DNA from 2 places in the Lysinibacillus sp. BF-4 genome. Region 2 is predicted to be linked to the other one. Evidence: riboswitches for the same ligand, from Rfam matches in the RefSeq annotation. Region 2 holds a riboswitch; the other holds the start of a gene.
What was found. A riboswitch is a leader RNA that binds a small molecule or an ion and turns the genes downstream of it on or off. The one in region 2 is predicted to bind S-adenosylmethionine.
Positions count from the first base shown of each region.

Region 1 (8,379 bases), on a different contig from region 2:
ATGATGGATACACCTTTATTATTAACGGGATTTTTGGAGAGAGCTAGACGCTATTACCCTAATAAAATGATTGTGTCACGCACAAGCGAAACGATGATACATCGCTTTACGTATACAACATATGTCGAGCGCACAAAGCGTTTAGCTGATGCATTAACAAAGATTGGGATGACAAAGGGGATGAAGGTGGGCTCTTTTGCATGGAATCATCATCGACATTTAGAGGCCTATTTCGCTGTACCTTGTGCAGGTGCGGTATTGCACATGATTAATATCAGGTTAGCACCTGAGCATATTGTTTATGTAATTAATCATGCAGAAGACGAAATCCTATTAGTAGATAGCGATTTATATACGCTAATGGCACCCTTAGTGCCACAGCTTACAACGGTTAAAAAAATTGTCATTATGCAAGATACGCCTAAGTTACCACCAGCGCCGACAGGTATTACACTTTATGATTATGAAACATTATTAGCTGAAGCCTCGGCAGCGTTTACTTTCCCAAAAGATTTAGACGAAAACACACCAGCGGGCATGTGTTATACGAGCGCAACAACAGGTATGCCAAAGGGTGTAGTGTACACGCACCGAAGCCTTGTCTTGCACAGTATGATTAGTGGTTTATCAGATACGCTTGCGCTTGCAGAGCGCGATGTAGTGATGCCAATTGTACCGATGTTTCATGCTAATGCTTGGGGGCTACCATTTGCGGCAGTTAACTTTGGCGCTACACAAGTATTGCCAGGTCCAGCATTTACACCAGCATTGTTACTAGACCTAATTGAACAGGAGAAGGTAACGATTACTGCAGGTGTACCAACGATTTGGTTAGGTATGGTTAAGGAGCAGGATAATGCGCCGCGTGATTTATCCTCATTACGTCTTGTAGTAAGTGGTGGCTCAGCGTCGCCAAAAGGCTTAATTCGTAAATTTGAACAGGACTACGGCGTGCCATTTTTAGTAGGCTATGGCATGACGGAAACCTCGCCCCTTGTTAGTGTTTCTAATTTTAAAGAGGAAATGGACGACTGGACTTACGAAGATAAATTAGAGCTACGGGCTACACAAGGTTTAACAACACCTCTAATTGAAACGCGTGTGATTAATCAGCATGGTGAAGTGCCATGGGATAATGAAACGATGGGTGAGCTAATTATTAAAGGGCCATGGATTGCGAGTGGTTATTATAAAGATGAGCGAACAGCAGAAGCGTTCCAAGATGGTTGGTTATATACGGGAGATATTGCAGTTATGACGCCTGAGGGTTATATTCGCATTACAGATCGGACGAAAGATTTAATTAAATCTGGCGGTGAATGGATTTCTTCTGTAGATTTAGAAAATGCTCTAATGACCCATCCGGCCGTTTTTGAAGCGGCAGTAGTAGCCATGCCACATGAAAAGTGGCAGGAGCGTCCATTAGCTTGTGTCGTCTTAAAGGAAGAAGGTGCAGTTACTAAGGAAGAGCTTATAACTTATTTAGAACAACATGTAGCAAAGTGGTGGTTACCAGATGAAATTGTCTTTATTGATGAGGTACCTAAAACGTCAGTAGGTAAGTTTCTAAAGGCGAAGATTAGGGATAATATTGCGACATATTTAGAACAAGCGTAATAAAACACCTACGAAATTTTCGCTAGGTGTTTTTGGTTAGCTCTCTACAGTTGCATAGATGCCATCATTTTCATTAAATTGCAGTTGAATACGTGAAGCAAATGGGTCCATATGCATTTGTTCCTTCACCCACATGCGTAGTGCGCCAACCATATCGCCAGCGTCTAACATAATTGATTTACCTGGTAAAAAAACCTCCGCACTGTACTGCTCTTCATCATAGCCTAGCTCCACTTCAACTTGCTCAAGAGCTACGTTGTTGTGGTAAGCCTGTGATAGGCAGATTGCGTTAATAATATCGTCTTCACAAATTATCGCCATTGTTTAGCTTCCTCTTCGTCACGTTTCTTTTTCGTTACCATTGACCAGATTTTAGCTGCAAGGAAAACAACTAATAAAATAGCACCAACGTTAACCAGCAAACCTAAAATTGAACCAAGCATACCCATGCCGCTAAATAGACTACCAAATAATAAACCAGCAAGACCACCCATCATTAGGCCTTTCATTAAACCGCCGCTTTTGTTGGCAGTATTTTTAGAAGCAGGTGATTGATTTTTTGTTGTTTGGTTTTGATCTTTCTTTTGAATATTTGTATTAGTGTTAGAGTTGTTGCTTTTGTTAAAGCTTTTTTTACCTGATTTGTAGCCTTTAGCTTCGGCTGTCATGCCATCATCAAAAGGTAGAAAAGCACCAACTGATGAAAACATTAATGTCATTGCAAATAGCGCTGCTAGTAATTTTTTCATTGTATATGATTCCTCCAAAAAAGTTAGTATGTTTAGTTTACATGAAGTGAGCGAAAAATAACAATAAACACGTTAAGAAATGTTCATATCGTGAAAAATGTGCAAATGTTATACTTACTATAGGATTTTAATGTAAAGGAGGCATAATAAAATGGTTTTGCTAGTGGTATTTTTTATTGTTTTTTTAATAATGTATATACAGGAGAAGCGACGCTTTGCGAATGCTGTAGTATTTGGTATTTTTATGATGTTGCTTGGAATGACTCTATTATCGACAACACTACCAGCTATTAGTAGCCAATCTGAGATACTATCTTTGATTTATTTAGCCTTTTTAGTGGCGCTTGTGCCGGTTGCTATTTTTGGTATGACAATTGGGACATTCTTTAATAGCAAAATTTTATTAGAGAAGGAGGGGCGACGACTTAGTAATCTATTCTTCGGCTTAATTGGTTTTGGGATTTCAGTAATGATTATCGCATTCGTGTTTATAGTGTTGTCTGGGCAAGCTGCCAATGACCGTATCTTACTTCTCTATATTTGGGTGGCTATGTTATTTGGTTATGGCTTATTTTTATATAGCTGTGTCGTACTTTATGCAACACTTTATTATTTCACACCCATTTTTTATAAGCCTGATTATATTATAGCGCTCGGCTCAGGCTTGATTGGTGATAAAGTGCCGCCATTACTTGCAAGTCGCGTGGATAAGGCTGTTAGTTTATATTATAAATACGCGGCAAAGAAGGGCGTGCCACCTATTTTAGTAATGTCGGGTGGGCAAGGTAGTGACGAGTTAGTAGCAGAGGCTACGGCTATGCGCGATTATATTGTCGAAAAATACGGCATTCCTTCAGAGCATATTTTAGTTGAAGATCAATCTGTTAATACGGAGCAAAATATGCGTTTCTCTAAAAAAATTATGGATGCTCATAGCGGTGAGCGCGAGTATCGCTCAGTATTTGTAACAAATGAGTTTCATTTATTTAGAGCAAGTCTTTATGCACGTAAGGCTGGGCTTGATGCGGAGGGCGTTGGCTCACGCACAGCGTTTTATTATGTACCAAATGCCTTTACACGAGAATTTATTGGGCTACTCGAAATGAATAAAAAATATCATATTATTATATTTATTTTAGTGACGCTAATGATGGCTTTGCTAATGCGTAGCTATTGGTAAGGAAGTGATGATGTGAGTGAAGCAGAAGAATTATATTTACAAGGCAATGCCGCTTATGAGGAAGGGCAATTAGAAAATGCTTTTCGTTCATATGAGGCATCGTCGGCACTTGGGCATCCCGATGCTACTAATAATTTAGCAGATATGTATTTACACGGAGAGTATGTCGAAAAAAATACGAAGCGTGCCTTTCAATTATTTTTAGTAGCAGCTAAAGCAGGTGTACATGAAGCTATGTTTACCCTAGGATTGCTATGCGAAAATGGTATTGGTGTTGTAGTTGCACCTGAGCAGGCCTATTTTTGGTATCGTCGGTCTGCAAAGTATAACGATGTGATGGCGCAATACCGTTTAGGCTCGATTTATTACGAGGCATTACTCGGTAAGCCACGTAATGTATCAAAAGCGCTTTATTGGTATCAGCTCGCTGCACAGCAAGGACATCTCGATGCGCAATATAATCTTGGTTATATTTATAACAATGAGCAAGACGGCGAGATTGATTACGCTAAGGGACGCTTTTGGTATGAGGAGGCTGCAAGCCGAGGAGATATTTTGTCATGCCGTCGCTTAGAGGAAATTTACGAACTAGGTTTAGGTGTAAAGGCGGATGCCACACGTGCTAAATATTGGTGTGAGCAAGCAGAAGCAATTGAACGTATGAAGGGAGAAAATGAAAAATGAAAACAGTAGCAGTAGTAGGTGGCGGGATTACCGGCGTATGCACAATGCATTACTTGCAACGTCAAGTACACGAAAAAAAATTGGATGTTAAACTCGTACTCATTGAAAAAAATGAATACCTTGGTGGAAAAATCCATAGTGAAGCGCAAGACGGCTTTATTATGGAGACAGGTGCAGACTCTATTGTAGCGCGTCACCCAGGTGTTATTGAATTAGTACGTGAGGTTGATTATGAGGATGAGCTAGTTTATAACGAAACAGGTACATCATTTATTTATACGAATAATGAACTGCACGCTATCCCGAAGGACTCAACTTTTGGTATCCCGATGTCATTAGCTTCACTAGAGGCGAGTACATTAGTATCAGCAGAGGGTAAGGCAGAGGCGCTAAAAGATTTACATATGCCAAACAAAAGCTTTACGAAAGAAAGCTCGATTGGCGAATTTTTAACGTATTACTTAGGTGAAGAGCTAGTACAAAAACAAATTGCTCCTGTACTATCAGGCGTTTACTCAGGTAACTTAAACGAGTTATCCATCGCTTCTACACTGCCCTATTTAATTGATTATAAAAATGATTTTGGCAGTATTATTAAAGGTTTTGAAGCGAATAAGGCGCAATTTTCACGTGCTGCTGACAAAAAGTTTATTTCCTTTAAAAAAGGATTAGATAGTTTGTTATATCGAATTGTTGAAACGTTAACAGATGTTGATGTAAAGCTAGGTACGGGTGTAGAAACAATTGAAGAAGGACGTACACTTCATTTAACAAACCGCGAAACACTGACTGCAGATGCTATTGTATTGGCGCTGCCAAATGATGCCATTGCAAAGTTATTGCCAAGCGAAGCCTTGCAGCCATATTTTACAAAATTTACGACAGCTTCAGTGATTACAATGTATTTAGGTTTTACTGTACCGGATGCGCTATTACCAGCAGACGGCACAGGCTATATTGTATCGGATAATACAAATGTCGTGTGTAATGCCGCAACTTGGACAAGCCGCAAGTGGAAACATACTTCAGCACAAGGTAATTTATTAGTACGCTTATTTTATAAAAATATAAATGCACGCTATGAGGAGCTAGAGGCAATGACGGAGGACGAGCTTACTGCAATAGGTATCGCTGACGTGAAAAATAGCTTAGGTATTGATGCAGAGCCAAGTGTTGTTAATGTTACAAAATGGACGAACCAAATGCCACGCTATGATTTAGCTCATCGAGATGCGCTACAAGGCTTGGAGCAAAAAATGGCTGAACACTACCCAACGATTTATTTAGCGGGTTGTTCGTATTATGGTGTAGGCATTGGCGCCTGCATTCAAAATGGTAAAACAATTGGCGAAAAGGTCGCTAACGAATTATAAATTGAAATCCACCAGTGCCTTACTTGCACTGGTGGATTTTTTGTAAACGATAACATCTGTACAATAGGTAGCATTTTTTGTTAGAAATGCATAATAGTATTGACGTGAGTGAGCCCTAGCGATATGATACTTCACAATAGTTAGAAATTTCATAACATTCTTATCGAGAGAAGCGGAGGGACTGGCCCTACGAAGCTTCAGCAACCAACAGCGATGTCAGGTGCTAAATCCAGCTAGTGAATTACTAGGCAGATGAGGAGGAAACATACGATGCGTAGCCCTCTTTTTTGTACATAAAAAGAGGGCTTTTTTATTTTACTTTAGGAGGAATAAGGTATGGGCTTGCTTGAAAAATTACAAACATCAATTGTTGTGGGTGATGGTGCGATGGGAACGATGCTGTACGCGACAGGTTTAGCATCATGCCATGAAGAATTAAATTTATTACAGCCAGCACTAGTAGAGAAAATCCATAATGAATACATTGCGGCAGGTGCAGATGTCATTCAAACAAATACGTACGGCGCAAATGCTATAAAGTTAGCGCGTTATGGGCTTGCGGATAAAGTAACAGAGATTAATAAAGCAGCAACACATTTAGCTAAAAAGGCAGCGGATGGTAACGTATATGTATTAGGTACAATTGGTGGGATTCGTGATATTCGTAAGACGGATGTTACACTAACGGAAATTTTGCAAGGGGTAAAAGCGCAAGCTACAGTATTTTTAACGGAGGGTGTGGATGGGTTATTACTCGAAACATATTATGATTTTGATGAGCTAGTGGCAACACTTGAGCTACTACGTGAGATGACGACGCTACCCATTATTGCACAGGTATCCATGCATGAAGTAGGTGTGCTTCAAAATGGTAAGCCACTCAATGAAGCACTAACAGAGTTAGAACGATGTGGTGCAGATGTGGTAGGTGTTAACTGCCGTCTTGGTCCGTTTCATACGATACAGGCTTTTGAGCAGGTAGATTTGCCACAGCACGCTTTTTTATCCACCTATCCGAATGCGTCATTGCTTGATGTAGAGGACGGTAGGATTGTTTATGAGTCGGAGTATGATTACTTTGGACGAGCTGCAGCAACATTATGTAAGCAAGGTGTGCGCTTAATTGGTGGTTGTTGTGGCACAACACCAAAACATATTGCTGCTGTTAAAAAACACGTAGCGAGTTTAACACCTATTAACGAGAAGCCCAAGCGCCAAATTGCAGTGGACTTTGTGCGCGAGGCTGAGCCACGTACTGTAAAACCGCTTCATGAGAAGGCAAAACAGGAGCGCTCGATTATTGTGGAACTTGATACACCAAGGCATTTAGAGGTGGAGGGCTTTATTAAAGGCTCAGAACAACTGTATGCGGCAGGTGCTGATGTAGTGATGATGGCTGATAACTCCCTTGCGTCTCCGCGTATTAGTAATATTGCAATGGGCGCAATGATTAAAGAGAAGGGTGTACGTCCATTAACACATATTACGTGTCGAGATCGTAATTTAATTGGGCTACAATCACATTTAATGGGGCTAAATGCATTAGGCATTCATGATATTTTAGCTGTAACGGGTGATCCAACAAAGGTTGGCGACTTCCCAGGGGCAACGAGTGTTTATGATGTTACTTCCTTTGAACTGATTGCGCTGATTAAGCAATTAAACGAGGGCATTTCGTTTTCAGGCAAACCTTTACGTAAAAAGGCAAACTTTTCGGTGGCGGCGGCTTTTAATCCAAACGTGCGTGTAGTAGCACGAGCTGTGCCACGCCTAGAGAAAAAAATTGAACACGGCGCAGATTACTTTATTTCGCAGCCTGTCTATACAAAGGAAAAAATTATCGAAACCTACGAGGCAACGAAGCATTTAAGTGTACCAATTTATATTGGTATTATGCCTGTAACTAGCTATCGTAGTGCCGAGTTTTTACATCATGAAGTACCTGGCATTAAGCTGTCAGATGAAGTACTTACACGCATGCGCGATTGTGGTGAGGATAAGGAGCGCGCCACACAAGAAGGCATCGCTATTGCGAAAGAACTGTTAGATACAGCAGCCAAATACTTTAAAGGCATTTATTTAATTACACCATTTTTACGATATGATATGACATTACAATTAATCGCTCACATTAAGGAAATGGATGAAGCGGCAAAAGGGGTTTCGATTAATGGCTAAGCAGACGATACAACAACAACTAGAGCAACGCATTTTAGTAATGGACGGCGCAATGGGCACAATGCTACAAAACGAAAAGCTAAGCGAGGATGATTTTGGTGGTGAGGCATTAGATGGCTGTAATGAAAACCTTGTATTAACGCGACCTGATGTGCTGTTAAAAATTCATGGACAATATTTAGCGGCAGGCGCTGATTTAATTTGTACAAATACATTTGGTGCTACACCACTGGTATTGGATGATTATGATATTGGCGACAGAGCAGAGGAGATTAATATTCGTGCTGCTCAACTTGCGCGCGAGGCAGTAGATGCAGTATCGACAGAGGAGCACCCACGCTATGTGGTTGGCGCAATGGGGCCGACGACTAAAACATTATCCGTAACAGGTGGTGTAACGTTTGAAACGCTAGAAGAAAACTTTTACATTCAAGCTAAAGCATTAATTGAGGGTGGCGTTGATATATTATTGCTCGAAACCACACAGGATACGTTAAATTTAAAGGCAGGAACAATTGGCGTACAGCGTGCTTTTGCAGTGACGGGCAAAGAGTTACCTATTATGATTTCAGGTACGATTGAGCCGATGGGTACAACA
Region 1 is NZ_JPUW01000004.1:25,186-33,564, forward strand. It holds gene CH76_RS03335 (long-chain fatty acid--CoA ligase) at 1-1,617, shown strand; gene CH76_RS03340 (DUF2653 family protein) at 1,654-1,938, opposite strand; gene CH76_RS03345 (hypothetical protein) at 1,929-2,366, opposite strand; gene CH76_RS03350 (YdcF family protein) at 2,518-3,546, shown strand; gene CH76_RS03355 (tetratricopeptide repeat protein) at 3,559-4,230, shown strand; gene hemG (protoporphyrinogen oxidase) at 4,227-5,603, shown strand; SAM riboswitch class I at 5,761-5,862, shown strand; gene CH76_RS03365 (bifunctional homocysteine S-methyltransferase/methylenetetrahydrofolate reductase) at 5,940-7,781, shown strand; gene metH (methionine synthase) at 7,774-8,379, shown strand, end outside.
Region 1: linked by a shared signal. The riboswitch ahead of CH76_RS03365 (bifunctional homocysteine S-methyltransferase/methylenetetrahydrofolate reductase) and the one ahead of CH76_RS14015 (methionine ABC transporter ATP-binding protein) in region 2 are both predicted to bind S-adenosylmethionine.

Region 2 (8,379 bases):
TAGCTGGTTTCCACTCATTAAACCACTCAATGTTTGAGCTTGCTCATGCATATAAAGATGAGGGCATGGCTGCATACTCTCGCTTACAACAAGCTGAGTTTGACTCAGAAGTTAAAGGCTATACAGCAACGAAGCACCAACGCGAAGTAGGTACAGGTTACTTTGATGATGTGTCACAAGTTATTTCAGGTGGTACTTCTTCTACTACAGCAATGGCAGGCTCAACTGAAACAGCACAGTTCTAATTTTTAAGGGATGGGGGTTTTGACATGGAACAAGCTACAAGTTCAATTAAAATTATTGGAGAGCAAAACGAACAAACAAAAGAAGTATTAACACCAGAAGCTTTGGCTTTTGTGCAATCACTTCATGAAAAGTTTGATGCTCGCCGTAAGGAATTGCTCGCGCTACGCCAAGAACGTCAAAAACGTCTCGATCAAGGTGAAAAACTCGACTTTTTACCTGAAACAAAGGCAATCCGAGAGGGAGATTGGACAATTGCGCCACTCCCTGCGGACTTGCAGGATCGTCGCGTAGAGATTACGGGTCCAGTGGATCGTAAGATGGTTATCAACGCCCTAAACTCAGGTGCGAAGATGTTCATGGCTTGCTTTGAAGATGCTTCAGCACCAACATGGGAAAACATGATGAGTGGTCAAATTAATATGCGTGATGCGATTAATAAGACGATTGAGTTTCATCAAGCCTCTAACGGTAAATCGTATAAGCTAAATGATGAAACAGCAACATTATTAGTGCGCCCACGCGGTTTGCACTTAATGGAGAAGCACGTATTAGTAAATGATGAGGAAATCTCAGGCGGCTTCTTCGACTTTGGTTTGTACTTCTTCCATAATGCTAAAAATGCATTAGCTCAGGGGACTGGGCCTTACTTCTATCTGCCAAAGCTAGAAAGTCACTTAGAGGCACGTTTATGGAATGATATTTTTGTCTATGCAGAGGATTATATCGGCATTCCACAGGGGACGATTAAAGCAACAGTACTTATCGAAACCATTATGGCTGCCTTTGAAATGGACGAAATTTTATATGAACTACGTGAGCACTCAGCTGGGCTGAATTGTGGACGTTGGGATTATATCTTTAGCTATATTAAGCGTCTGCGCAATCAGCCAGATGTGATTTTACCAGACCGTGGTCAGGTAACGATGACAGTACCATTTATGCGCGCTTACACGCAATTATGTATTAAAACCTGTCATAAACGTAATGCCCCAGCAATTGGTGGTATGGCGGCACAAATTCCAGTAAAAGGCGATGATGCGGCAAATGAAGCTGCATTTGCGAAAGTTGCAGAGGATAAGCGTCGCGAGGCTACTGACGGTCATGATGGTACATGGGTTGCTCATCCAGGTATGGTTGCGATCGCGATGGAGCAGTTTGATGATGTTATGAAAACACCGAATCAGATTGATAAAAAACGTGAGGATGTTAATGTTGTAGCTGATGATTTGTTAGCTGTGCCAGATGGTACGATTACAATCGAAGGCTTACAGACAAACTGTAGCGTAGGTGTACAGTATATTGCGTCATGGTTACGTGGGCAAGGTGCAGCACCAATTAATAACCTAATGGAGGATGCAGCAACTGCTGAAATTTCTCGTACACAGGTTTGGCAATGGATTCGTCATGACAAAGGTATTTTAGAAGACGGACGCGGTATTACAGAACGCTTTGTGTTAGAAGTTTTAGACGAAGAACTTGTGAAAATTAAAGAGGCTGTTGGGGAACAAGCTTATGAAAGTGGTCGTTATGATGAGGCGGCTGAACTATTCAAATCTTTAATTACACAAGATGAATTTGTTGAGTTCTTAACACTACCAGGTTACGCAAAGTTAAGTTAAGTCAGTAAAAGTCACAGAACAACTCTCCTAATTTTAACATATAACATTCAAAACCATCGCAATGCTGTTGTCGAATGCGGCTAGCGATATTGGCAGACTTACCCCTCGACAGTAGGAATGCCAGAGAAACGTGTAAGGTTTAGACAAAGGGGTCTAGATAATAAGGGAAGAAAGCCTTGTAGCAACTTGCTATAAGGCTTTTTTGACTTTACTGCGAGTATGAGCTCATTAAGCCGTATATTTTACGTATTTTTTGCTATAGTAAGACTATGAAGAGTAGAGGAGGAAGGGTATGAACACAATTTTAGTTGTAGATGATGATGCACATATTTTAAAATTAGTAAATATCCATCTCGTACAGGCAGGCTATCAAGTGATTCAAGCGAGTTGTGCAGATGATGCACTTGAGCAATTAGATACAACCTTACCTGATTTAGCTATTGTAGATGTAATGATGCCAGGCATGAATGGCTTTGAACTTACAAAGATTTTAAATGAAGATTACAATATTCCTGTTTTATTATTAACAGCTAAGGGTGAGCTTGAAGATAAAGAGAAGGGTTTTTCGGCAGGGTCTGATGATTATGTTGTTAAGCCATTTGAGCCGCGTGAGTTGTTGTTTAGAGTTGCTGCTATTTTACGTCGCTTTGATAAAAAGAACCAAGAAACCTTTGAAGTGGGAGATATGTTTATTGACCGACGTAGCTTTGAGGTGACGATTGGTAACCAAACGTTAATGCTACCTTTAAAGGAGTTTGAGTTATTAGCATTGCTTGCTTCACGCCCTAATCAAGTATTTCCTCGTGCTACTATTATGGAGCAAATATGGGGCTTTGATTATGAAGGAGATGAGCAGACATTAAATACGCATATTAAACGTATTCGAGAGCGTATTGCTAAGCATACAAACTGTGTTGCCATTACGACAGTGCGTGGTGTTGGCTATAAATTAGAGGTGGACGGTGCATGTTAAAAACACTTTCAAGTAAATTTGCACTTACCACGCTATTATTAATGCTCGGCAGTTTATTGCTGGGCTTTTTCTTTACGAATACGTACTATCACCAAATTATTAAAGCACCTAATGATGCAAAGAACGTAGAGATTGCCAAGACGATGGTAGCTTATATTGAGCAAGAGCATGTAAAGAAGCTCGATGATTATTTTACGATGCTCGGCGAAACAGGTTATCAGCTTTATGTCGTTAAGGATGATGGTACTAAAACATTTTATGGCGGTACTTTTCGAGATAAGGCGCTTGAAACAAGTACAGTTGAGAGTGTAATGTCTGGCACTACGTATCATGGGATGCGCGATTTTCCACGTGAAACATTTGTGATGGGTTTTTTTGCGAATGAGCTTGTCAATACAATTGGTGTACCTTTTACTTATGAGGGTGAAGATTATGCATTGTTTATGCGCCCTAATATTAAGTTGCTATTTTCTGAAGTGCATCGTATTTTAGGCGCTCTTATGTTAGCAATGTTTGTACTAAGCTTAATTGGTGTTATTGTATTGGCTCAAACAATCATTAATCCTATAAAAAAATTGACACTAGCTACACGTGATATTGCGCATGAAAACTTTGATGCACCTTTAGAAATTGAGCGTGTTGATGAAATTGGACAGCTCGCTAATAGCTTTAAGCGAATGACGGATCAATTGCAGGAAAATGATGAAATGCGTAAGGAGTTTATTAGTAATGTATCGCATGATTTTCAATCTCCGCTTTTAAATATTCAAGGATATGCAACTTTATTAGCGCAACCTAATTTAACTGAGGAAGAGCGCGCGGAGTATGGTGAGATTATTGAAATTGAAACCAAGCGCTTGTCCAAATTAACAAAGCAATTATTAGTGCTAACTACACTAGATAGCTCTACGCGTAAGCCAAAGCGTGAGGTTTTTGATTTAAGTGCGCAATTAAAGGATACTGTGCGCAAATATCGCTGGCAGATTGAGGAGCACCATATTGATTTTTCTTATACGATTGCGCCTGTGATGTTTAAAGGGGATGCAGGTTTACTACAAAATATTTGGGATAATATTATTGCTAACGCTATTAAATATAGTGAAGAGGGCGCTTATATTGAACTAACCCTTGAAGAAACAGTAGATGATGTAGTTGTGACAATACAGGACACAGGTATTGGTATGAGTGAGGAAGCGCTCGCGCGTATTTTTGAACGTTTTTACCGCGCGGATGCATCTCGTACGAAGCACGGTACGGGTTTAGGTTTGCCTATTGTTAAGCAAGTTGTAGAAAAACATGAAGGGCATATTGATTTAACCAGCGTTTTAGGAGAGGGAACTACTGTGAAAATAACACTACCTAAGATGTAATTTGGAGTTCATATAAAGTTCATATTGGGAATTTATACTACAAGTAATAACAAAAGTAATGGAGGAATTAACCATGGAAAAACAATGGGCAATTCGTTTAATTCGCTTAGCAGCGATTTTTGGATTATTTGGTGCTTACTTAGGTTCTCATATGGCAGGCGCAGGTAGCTACGCAATGAAGGCAGTGCATGTGCATATTTTACTTGTTGGTTGGTTAAGTATGTTTGCTTGGGGCATTTTCTATAAAAACTACGAAGTTCGTATTAAAAAATTAGTAACAGCTCAAGCAGTTACAGGTATTATTGGTGCCTTTGGTTTAGGTATTGGTATGTGGTTATTTTATGTTAAACCTTTCGCTATTAGCGAAGTTGTTAACTTAGTGTTCTTTATCGCAGGCGGTACTATTTTATTAGTAAGCTTTGCGTTATTCCTAGCTGTAACATTCTTTATTGATAAATCAAAAGCATAATTTGCTAAAAAGTAGCTCTACTAGAGGGCTACTTTTTTTATTTTAAAATATTTTCTGAATATTGTTGACATAGTTTATATAATAGCTTAATCTAAGTAACAACAAATGAATATCTTATCAAGACAGACGGAGGGACAGGCCCTGTGAAGTCGAGCAACCCCATTTTTATGGTAGGTGCTAAATCCTGCAGGACAAGTAGTTCTGAAAGATAAGTGTGTACGTGGACTTCTTTCAATCTAGTTGAAAGAAGTTTTTTATTGGAAAGGAAGGATAGTAATGATTGAAATTTTAAATGTAACAAAAGTCTATAAGTCACGTGGCACTAAGGTTACTGGCGTAGATGATGTGAGCTTAACAATAGATAGAGGGACAATATTTGGCATTGTTGGCTACTCAGGCGCAGGTAAAAGTTCTTTACTTCGTTGCATTAATTTATTAGAGCAACCTACCTCGGGTGACATTAAAATAAATGATGTAGCCATTACTAAATTAAAAGGTGAAGCATTACGACAAGCTCGTTTGAAAATCGGAATGATATTTCAACATTTCTATTTAATTCAGCAAAAAACAGTATATGAAAATATTGCTTTTGCGTTACGAGCAGCAAAATTCCCGGAAAATCAAATTAAACAAAGAGTGCATGAATTATTGGCGATGGTGGAGTTACAAGATAAAAGTGAAGCCTTCCCTGTTCAGTTAAGTGGTGGGCAAAAACAGCGGGTAGCGATTGCTAGAGCGATTGCGAATAACCCAGAAGTACTGTTAAGTGATGAAGCAACGAGTGCACTCGATCCACAGACGACAGTGGCGATTTTAAATTTATTACAAAAGATTAATCGAGAGCTAGGGATAACCATTGTTTTGATTACACATGAAATGCAAGTGGTTAAAGAAATTTGTCATCGTATGGCGATTATGCAAGACGGCAAAGTTATTGAGGAAGGTACTGTATATGATTTATTTGCCCATCCGAAAGAGCCGCTGACAAAGCATTTTATTTCTAATGTAGTGTCATTTGATATACCTCCTCATATTGTAGAAAAATGCACAGGCACGCTTGTTAAATTATTATTTAAAGGCGAAACTGCAGGCGAGGGGATTATCTCGGATGCCTTACAACAGTTTAAGTTACAAGGAAACTTTATCCATGGAGCTATTGAGTATATTGGAGAGCGCCCATTAGGGACATTTATTATGGAAGTTAACGGAGATGAGGCAACTATTACGCAAGCATTGGCGTATATTGCTAGTCGAGATGTAGAAGTGGAGGTGCTATAAATGATTGGTAGTTTAGGTCCTGAGATGATTAAAGCTTTTGGGGAAACACTGTATATGATTGGTATTGCCTTTTTCTTTGCGCTATTACTTGGTTTGCCTTTAGGTGTTTTATTATTTGTAACAGGCAAAGGTATGTTTTTAGAAAATCGATTAGTCCATACCTCATTTGGTTTTGTGATTAATATTGTGCGTTCGATACCTTATATTATTTTAATCGTAGCACTGATTCCATTAACACGTCTTATTTTATTTGGCAATGCCTATGGGCCAACAGCAGCGAGTGTATCATTAACAATTGCGGCGATTCCATTTTTTGCTCGACTTGTTGAAACATCCATGAAAGAAATTGATAAAGGTGTGATTGAAGCGGCTATAGCAGTAGGCGCAACACCTAAAATGATTATTAAAGATGTTTTATTGCCTGAAGCTAAACCAGGTATTATCCAAGGTTTAACAATTACCCTTATTAATTTAGTGGCCTTCTCAGCAATGGCGGGCTTTGTAGGCGGGGGTGGCATTGGTGATGTTGCCATTCGTTATGGGTATTACCGCTATGACAATATTACGATGTTTGTTACAGTGACGATTCTTATTATTTTAGTACAAATTATACAAATAACGGGTGACCGTTTATCAATTAAAGTAGACAAACGATAGGAGAGAATAAAATGAAAAAGATTATTTTAGCGTTATTAACTTTAGCAGTAGTTGCTGTACTTGGTGCATGCGGTGACGCAAAAACAGAAAAAGCAGATGATGATAAAACATTAACATTTGGAGCAACGGCAGGTCCTTATAGCGATATGTTAAAAGAAGCAATTGTACCAGAGTTAGAGAAAAAGGGGTATAAAGTTAAAGTTACGGAGTTTAGTGATTATATCCAACCAAATAATGCATTAAATAGCGGTGAGGTTGATGCTAACCTATTCCAACATACGATTTACTTAGAGAACTTTGAAAAAGAAAATAAGATGGATTTATCTGCATTAATTATTGTACCAACAGTACCATTAGGTTTATTTTCTAATAAATTCGCTTCTGTAGAAGAAATTACAGATGGCGCTCAAATTACTATTCCTAATGACCCTGTCAATGCAGCACGTACACTAGGTGTATTAGTAGATCAAGGTTTAATTGAAGTAGATGAAAGTGTCGAGGCTTTAAAAATTTCTGAAAAAGATATTACGAGCAACCCTAAAAATTTAAAAGTATTACCGTTAGAGGCGGGGCAATTACCACGCTCTATTGAAAGTACAGATATTGCAGCTGTACCAGGTAACTTTGCATTAGCTGCGAAATTAGATTTATTGGATGCCATTGCATTAGAAAATACGTCTGACCAGTTCCGTAATGTAGTAGCTGTAAAAACGGAAAATAAAGATAAGCAATTTGCAAAAGATATTATTGAAATTATTGAAGCGCCAGCATTCGAAAAAATTATTGATGATAAATTTAAAGGCTTTGGTAAACCAGAGTGGATGAAATAAAAAGCAACCCGTTGTCTATTGAGACGACGGGTTTTCTTGTTGCAATGATTTTTTTAGCCAATTTGTAGCTTCGGTATAGTCTTGTGCGACACCAATACCTTTTTTATATAGCATCCCTAATTGATATTGTGCTTTACTATGTCCATGATTTGCGGCAATACGATAGTATTTAGCTGCTTGTTTGGCGTCTTTTGGCACACCCTGTCCAAAATAATACATTTGTCCAAGTTGAAACTGAGCTTTAATATGCCCTTGATCTGCCGCTTTTTTAATCCACTGTGCAGCGAGTATATAGTCTTGAGCAACGCCGATGCCTTTATCATAAAGGTTACCGTACTCGTATTGTCCTTGGACATTGCCAAATTGTGCGGCCAGTTGGAAGTAATGCAAGGCTTGCTGTTGGTCATGCATAGTTTGGGCAAGGTAACCTAACTGTAGTGCTGCTTCGGGATGCTGTTGGGCAACCGCTTTTTCTAGCCAATGTTTGGCAAGTACAGTGTTTTTTTCGACCCCTTGTCCGTGTAGGTACATTTTAGCTAAGGCGACTTGTGAGTTAGCATTATTAGCAGCAGCCGCTTTTTCGAAATAATGTAAGGCTTTTTTGATGACTGGCTCATCATATAAATATAAGAGCCCAAGGTCATACATTGCAGGAAGATGCCCTTTTTCAGCTGCCCACGTTAACCACTGTGCAGCTTGTATGTAGTCCCCTTGTTGACGATAAAGCATACCAAGTGTAAATTGTGCATTCATGTGATCTTCTGTTGCGGCAAGTTTGAGCCATTTCATACATTCATCGATGTTTTTTTCGACCCCTTGCCCTAATTGATACAGTAAAGCTAATTGAAATTGAGCATTGGCATGATCTTGTAAGGCAGCAAGCGTAAACCAATGAGCAGCGAGTTTATTATTTTGTGCAATGGTAGTGCTTTTTCGG
Region 2 is NZ_JPUW01000050.1:2,876-11,254, reverse strand. It holds gene aceA (isocitrate lyase) at 1-245, shown strand, start outside; gene aceB (malate synthase A) at 270-1,865, shown strand; gene CH76_RS12250 (response regulator transcription factor) at 2,158-2,838, shown strand; gene CH76_RS12245 (cell wall metabolism sensor histidine kinase WalK) at 2,832-4,208, shown strand; gene CH76_RS12240 (hypothetical protein) at 4,282-4,677, shown strand; SAM riboswitch class I at 4,789-4,892, shown strand; gene CH76_RS14015 (methionine ABC transporter ATP-binding protein) at 4,954-5,955, shown strand; gene CH76_RS14010 (methionine ABC transporter permease) at 5,956-6,612, shown strand; gene CH76_RS12225 (MetQ/NlpA family ABC transporter substrate-binding protein) at 6,624-7,442, shown strand; gene CH76_RS12220 (SEL1-like repeat protein) at 7,458-8,379, opposite strand, start outside.